2 linked regions of the Spartinivicinus poritis genome follow. The protein of the gene in region 2 interacts with the protein of the main gene of each other region in a pairwise test. Links are inferred from orthologs where the notes say so. Each region holds a gene or a part of one and is shown on either strand. Other genes may lie near its edges.

The links.
Region 1: the proteins of leuS (region 2) and ligA interact in binary tests that used the Escherichia coli proteins (3 or more experiments, as listed by UniProt). The link is inferred for Spartinivicinus poritis from one-to-one orthologs.

Annotation. Positions count from the first base shown.
Region 1 is NZ_JAPMOU010000005.1:125,509-128,720, reverse strand. The notes cover bases 252-3,134. They hold ligA (NAD-dependent DNA ligase LigA), read right to left. Parts: upstream 2,770-3,134; coding sequence 733-2,769; downstream 252-732. Other genes in these bases: zipA (cell division protein ZipA), read right to left, coding at 2,851-3,134; ORQ98_RS06150 (transglycosylase SLT domain-containing protein), read right to left, coding at 252-650. Also shown: more of ORQ98_RS06150, read right to left, coding at 45-251; more of zipA, read right to left, coding at 3,135-3,212. UniProt on the Escherichia coli protein: DNA ligase that catalyzes the formation of phosphodiester linkages between 5'-phosphoryl and 3'-hydroxyl groups in double-stranded DNA using NAD as a coenzyme and as the energy source for the reaction.
Region 2 is NZ_JAPMOU010000007.1:43,585-47,105, reverse strand. What follows is about bases 175-3,366. They hold leuS (leucine--tRNA ligase), read right to left. Parts: upstream 2,982-3,366; coding sequence 375-2,981; downstream 175-374. Other genes in these bases: ORQ98_RS07685 (hypothetical protein), read left to right, coding at 3,257-3,366; ORQ98_RS07695 (LPS-assembly lipoprotein LptE), read right to left, coding at 175-347. Also shown: more of ORQ98_RS07695, read right to left, coding at 1-174; more of ORQ98_RS07685, read left to right, coding at 3,367-3,521.

The sequences.
Region 1 (3,212 bases), on a different replicon or contig from region 2:
GGCTGGTGTTTTTTTGAAAAGAGTGAGACTTAATTACTCTAAATTTAGCCAAACAACCATTGCCAAAAACTGGGCTTATTTAACTCTTCTTCACATTGCTTCAATTGATAACGATACTGCTTAGCTTTTTTTTCAACCCGCTTAGCCACCCCCATCAACCATCGCTTACGCCGGTAGGTGCGGCGCTGGTAACCACCCCACCCTTCATGATAATTAAGGTATTGATTGCGAGCATCAGATAACTTGACACCATTAATGCGTAGCGATTTATTGGTATACCAGCCAATAAAATCAACTGCATCAGCAAATTCGTCACGATCCCCCCAAGCCCCTACTTCTGTACGATAATCATCCCAAACCCCATCTAGTGCTTGGGCATAACCATAGGCTGTAGAAATACGAGGCCCTGGAATAAATCCCCAATACCATCGCCGTGGCGGTCGTGCATTCGCCACATAGCTGGATTCATGATACATAATGGACATCATCACTGGGATGGGTGTTCCCCATCGCTGGGTGCTCTTTTTGGCTTCGTGGTACCAGTCTTCTTTTTCTTGGAATATGTTACAAATATTATGGGGGTTTTCAGGTGGTGGGGCATGTGCACAGCCCGTCAGAAACAAGCTGATACCCACTACTAACCCCACCATACGTTTACCCGAAGTTGTAGCGTAATGGCCCTTGATTAATGGCCAACTACAGCCAGGTAAACCGAACTTACGAATAATAAAGCTAACTTTCGCCAGAATGATACTGCTCCAACAATGCGATTAAAGCTTGTTCATTGAGTATATCAACACCTAAAGACTCTGCTTTTGCTAGTTTTGAGCCTGCTTTCTCACCAGCAATAACGGCAGTTGTCTTATTTGACACTGAACCAGATACTTTTGCTCCCAGCGCTTGTAAGTTTTGCTTAGCCTCATCACGGGACATTTGTGACAAGGTACCGGTTAATACATAAGTATAGCCAGCTAATGGCTTTTCCTGAGCTTGTTCTACTACAACTGTTGGCCATTGCACGCCATAGCCAATCAACCGCTCAATAACGGCTAAATTATGTGGTTCACTAAAAAATACAGCGATATGCTTCGCTACGATAGGGCCAACATCCGACACCTGTTGTAAGCTTTCCTGATCAGCCTGCTGCAACGCTGTCAGGTTACCAAAATAATTAGCTAACTGTTGTGCAGTTGCCTCTCCTACTTCACGAATGCCTAGTGCATAAATAAATCGGGCCAGTGTCGTTTGCTTAGCTTCAGTCAACGCATTAATTAAGTTCTCTGCTGACTTGGGCCCCATTCTTTCTAGTTTTGCCACTTCCTCTGCAGTTAGGTTAAATAAATCGGCTACATCGTTAATAAGCGCCTGATCAACGAGTTGCTCAACGAGCTTTTCACCTAACCCATCAATATCCATCGCTCGGCGACTGGCAAAATGCTTAATAGCTTCTTTACGTTGTGCAGCACAAATTAAACCGCCACTACAGCGCGCAACAGCCTCTCCTTCAACCCGTTCAATCTGTGATTCACAAACAGGGCAGTGATCAGGTATTGAAACCGGCTGTGCATTAGCTAACCGTTTTTCAATAATGACTTTCACCACTTGAGGAATAACATCCCCTGCCCGACGAATAATCACAGTGTCACCCGCTCTTACATCCAGGCGAGCCACTTCATCCATATTATGTAGTGTGGCATTGGTGACGGTCACACCACTAACGAACACTGGCTTCAACCGAGCAACAGGGGTGATTGCCCCCGTTCGCCCCACTTGAAACTCCACTTTTTCCAATACAGTACTTTCTTCCTGGGCAGGAAATTTATAAGCAATTGCCCAGCGAGGTGCCCGTGCGACAAATCCTAATTGTTGCTGCTGAGCAAGTGAGTTCACCTTATATACAATGCCATCTATTTCATACGACAACTGTTCCCTTTTCTGCTCAAGCTGGGTGTAATAATCTTGAGCTTCAACGACACCTGTCACCACTTTAATTTCAGCATTAAGTTTAAATCCCCACTTACCCAGTAGAACCAATACTTCATTATGATTGTCCGGCAGCTCGCCACCTTCAATAATACCGACTCCATAACAGCACATTTCCAACGGGCGGTTAGCTGTAATACTTGAATCAAGCTGGCGTAAACTACCTGCAGCCGCATTACGTGGATTAACAAAGGTTTTTTCACCTTTTTCTGCCGCTTTTGCATTTAAGGCTTCAAACCCTGCTTTTGGCATATAGACTTCACCACGCACTTCTATTCGGTCAGGTATTTGCTCTCCCATTAGCTGCAATGGCACAGAAGGAATGGTGCGGATATTTAAAGTAATATCTTCACCAGTATTACCATCCCCTCGAGTTGCCGCTCTTACCAAGATTCCTCTTTCATAAAGCAAGCTAACAGCAATACCATCAAGCTTAGGCTCACAGGTGTACTCAATAGAAACATCCGTTTTCAATCGGTCTTGAATACGCCGTTCAAAATCAGCCAATTCTTGTTCATTAAATGCATTATCCAGTGACAACATAGGAAGCTCATGCACCACTTCATTAAATCCAGCCAGTGGAGCAGCACCCACCCGCTGTGTAGGTGATGAGGGAGTAATAAGCTCTGGGAATTGCTGCTCTAAGCTCTGTAGTTCCCGAAGCAAGCGGTCAAATTCAGCATCGGTGACAACCGGATCATCTTTAACGTAATAGTGATAGTTATGCTCATTAATGGATTTTCTTAACTGTTCAACTTGTTGTTTAACTGCACTCGATGCTGACATTCATTTCCCCAACAATCAGCTAAAAAACGTCAGGCCTGCAAAGCAGGCCTGAGATCATAGAAGTTAGTACGAAAAAAAGGTTTACTGAACGGACTGCTTTCTAACCAGCACACGACGTTCGTAGTCCATGATGCGCTGACGACAGTGTTCTAATGTTTGCTGCGTCATCACACTGTGCTGTTCATCCTTCAACTCACCTTGCAATGAACGGGACAAATAGTAAGCTGCCATCGCCATTTCCTCAAAGGCTTTCATTGGCTCTGGAGGCCCTGGCAAACTCATGAACAAACTGAGCACTGATGTTTGCAGCTGCTCCATAGAAGCCAAGTCAAAGTAGCCAGGCTCTACTCCATTAGCTGCACTGAATAAAACACAACCATTACCGTCAGGCTGCTCATGACGATGGAAAATTTGCATCTCACCAAACTTGAGGCCATTTGCCA
Region 2 (3,521 bases):
ACCAGTCCAGAGCGATTTTCCAGCTGGTATTTATTGGTCACTCTTACCCGATATTCTGCTGCTTGAGCATTACCAGAAAAGCTTGCCACTTTTCTTTCTTGCTCGTTGCTAAGCACTTTAAGTGTATAGGGAGCTTGGTCAGACACACTGATATTATTAGCTTCCAGGCTATGGACGAGCTTGCGACTAAACTGACTGTAATTATCAGGGGTAGTTACTTTTAAGGTAGACAGTAGTGGTGCTACTTCAACTAAGCCTCTTAGTTGAAAGCCACAGCCCGTCATTAAAGTAGCTGCTATCACTGTTATTAATGCTTTCCCTAACAGGTTGTTCAGGGTAATCCGCATAGCTCACTCCTAAATAAACAGGTCGGCTTAGCCGACCACAATGTTGACCAGTTTGTTTGGAACGACAATCACTTTGCGTACAGTTTTATCCGCAATAAATTTTTGCACGTTTTCACTTGTTAAGGCTGTTTGCTCAACGTTGGATTTATCTGCATCAGCAGCAACCTCAATTTTGGCTCTGACTTTACCATTGACTTGAACTACGTACTGTAGAGTGGTACGAGTTAATGCACTTTCATCAACTACAGGCCAAGTGGCATCAACCACTGCCCCTTGATGACCAAGTATTTGCCATAAGTTGTGCGCAATATGAGGTGTAATTGGCGCTAAGGTTAATACCATGGTTTCAAGGGCTTCTTGGGCAACTGCACGACCTTGAGCAGAGTTGTCCTCAAACTTTGCTAATGCATTAACCAGCTCCATTACTCTGGCAATAGCAGTATTGAAAGTTAACCGGTTGGCAAAGTCATTGGTAATATCGCGTATGGTTTCATGGGTTTTCCGGCGTAAGTCTTTTTGTGATTCATTCAGTTCAGCAGGACTTACCTTGCCGGCAGGGCCCTGGCTGACATGAGTATAAACCTGTTTCCATGCACGTTTTAGAAAGCGGTGAGCCCCTTCTACGCCAGCATCTGACCACTCTAATGATTGCTCTGGTGGGGCAGCAAACATCGTAAACAGGCGAACTGTATCGGCGCCAAACTTGTTGATAATCACCTGGGGATCGATGCCATTATTTTTCGACTTTGACATCTTACTCATGCCGTCGTAATCAACTGGCTGGCCATCGGCTTTATGAGTGGCTTTAATTAGGCGCCCTTTGTCATCAAGCTCAACTTCAACATCTTGTGGCGAAATCCAAATTTTGCCGCCTTTGTCATCCTCACGATAATAGGTTTCCGCTAGCACCATACCTTGGCAGAGTAAACGCTTAAATGGCTCATCACTGGATACTAAGCCTTCATCACGGAGTAACTTATGGAAAAAGCGAGCATACAATAAGTGCATGACAGCGTGTTCAACACCACCAATATACTGATCAACGGGTAACCAATGGTTAGCTTTATCTTTATCCAGCATACCGTCGCTGAATTTAGCGCTGCAATAGCGAGCGTAATACCAGGAGGACTCCATAAAGGTATCGAAAGTGTCTGTTTCTCGCTCTGCAGGCTCACCTGTTACCGGGGCATTGGTTTTAGCCCATTCAGGATTGCTTTTAATTGGGGATTGAACACCGTCTAAGGTGACATCGGTTGGTAATTCGACGGGCAGTTGTTCCAGGGGAACCGGTACTGCTTCGCCATTACTACGGTGAATCATTGGGATAGGAGTACCCCAGTAGCGCTGACGAGAGACTCCCCAGTCTCTTAGCCGGTAATTAACCTGCTTGCTCCCTTTGCCTGCTTTAATCAGGAAGTTGGCAATGGCTTCAAATGCTTGGTCAAAACTCAGGCCGTCAAATTGATCTGAGTTGATTAAAATACCTTTTTCAGTAAAAGCTTCTTTAGACAGGTCACATTCAATATCGTTAACTTCAGGCTTAATAACCTGCTTAATGGTTAAGCCGTATTTAGTGGCAAACTCCCAGTCGCGTTGGTCGTGACCGGGTACAGCCATGACCGCACCTGATCCATAGTCCATCAAGACAAAGTTAGCTACCCAAACAGCAACAGGCTCGCCAGTAATAGGGTGAATAGCGGTTAAGCCTGTATCCACGCCTTTTTTTTCCATGGTGGCCATATCGGCTTCAGCAACAGCGTTTTGTTTACACTCTTGAATAAAATTAGCCAACTCTGGATTGTTTTTTGCTGCAGCTAAAGCAATGGGGTGCTCTGCTGCCAGTCCGACATAGGTAACGCCCATTACGGTGTCAGGGCGAGTGGTGTAAATTGAAAATTCAGTTGGTGCATCAGTCAGTGGAGCTGCCAACTGGAATTGCATCTCTACCCCTTCAGAGCGGCCAATCCAGTTTTTTTGCATGGTTTTGACCTGTTCAGGCCAGTCAGGCAGCTGCTCTAAGTCAGACAATAATTCATCAGCATAATCAGTAATTTTGATAAACCATTGAGGAATTTCTTTTCGCTCAATCAATGCACCAGAGCGCCAACCGCGACCATCAACAACTTGCTCATTGGCTAAAACTGTTTGATCTACAGGGTCCCAGTTGACGGTGGCCATTTTTTTATACACCAACCCTTTTTCAAAAAGGCGGGTAAAAAACCACTGTTCCCACTTATAGTAGTCTGGTTGGCAGGTGGCTAATTCTCGGGACCAATCGTAACCAAAGCCAAGGCTTTTTAGCTGATTACGCATATACGCAATATTTTCTTCCGTCCACTTTGCCGGTGCTACTTTATGCTGAATTGCGGCATTTTCCGCAGGCAGGCCAAATGCGTCCCAGCCCATGGGTTGCAGCACATTTTTGCCCTGCATCCGTTGAAATCGGCTAATCACATCGCCAATGGTGTAATTGCGAACATGCCCCATGTGGAGTCGTCCGCTGGGATAGGGAAACATGGAGAGGCAGTAAAACTTTTGTTTGCTGGAATCTTCGGTGACTTCGAATGAACGATTGTCATTCCAGTACGCCTGTGCGTCGGCTTCAACACGCTGGGGTTGATACTGTTCTTCCATTGCGATGATCGGGATTTCTCTAAAAGGTTGCTAACAAATAGTGATAAAGTCTAAACAGCGTAGGATACATTAGACAGAAGATAACGGGTAGTGCTGATTCATAGTCTAACCTTATATTAAGTAAATTGTGAAAAAGAGGATGGTAGCAACCAAATTTTCGTTAGTGTGTTGTTTCTTAGGATTACCACTGAAGAAAGGTTTATCACTTATTTTTTGTAACTCCGCAGTAAATAGGGCTGTATAGAATAAATGCTCATGATGAGCTGGGATGGATAATGAAATTACATTTGGTTTGGGATAACGGAGTTTTATACCCGCATAATGAACCACAACAGTTACAGTCAGTGGTGCCCGCTAGTAATGAGCAAACGCCTGAAACCAAACAAGCAACATATGACCACCTGATTGACTCCTTAGAAAAAACCCTGCAAGGTTATCAGACCCGGCAATGGCAAGCGGTTGATAAACCTGATCAAAAGCCTTCCGAGGTGGTGGAGATACCTGACCTGTCTCATAATGAGCTGGAAATTGTCAGTGCTT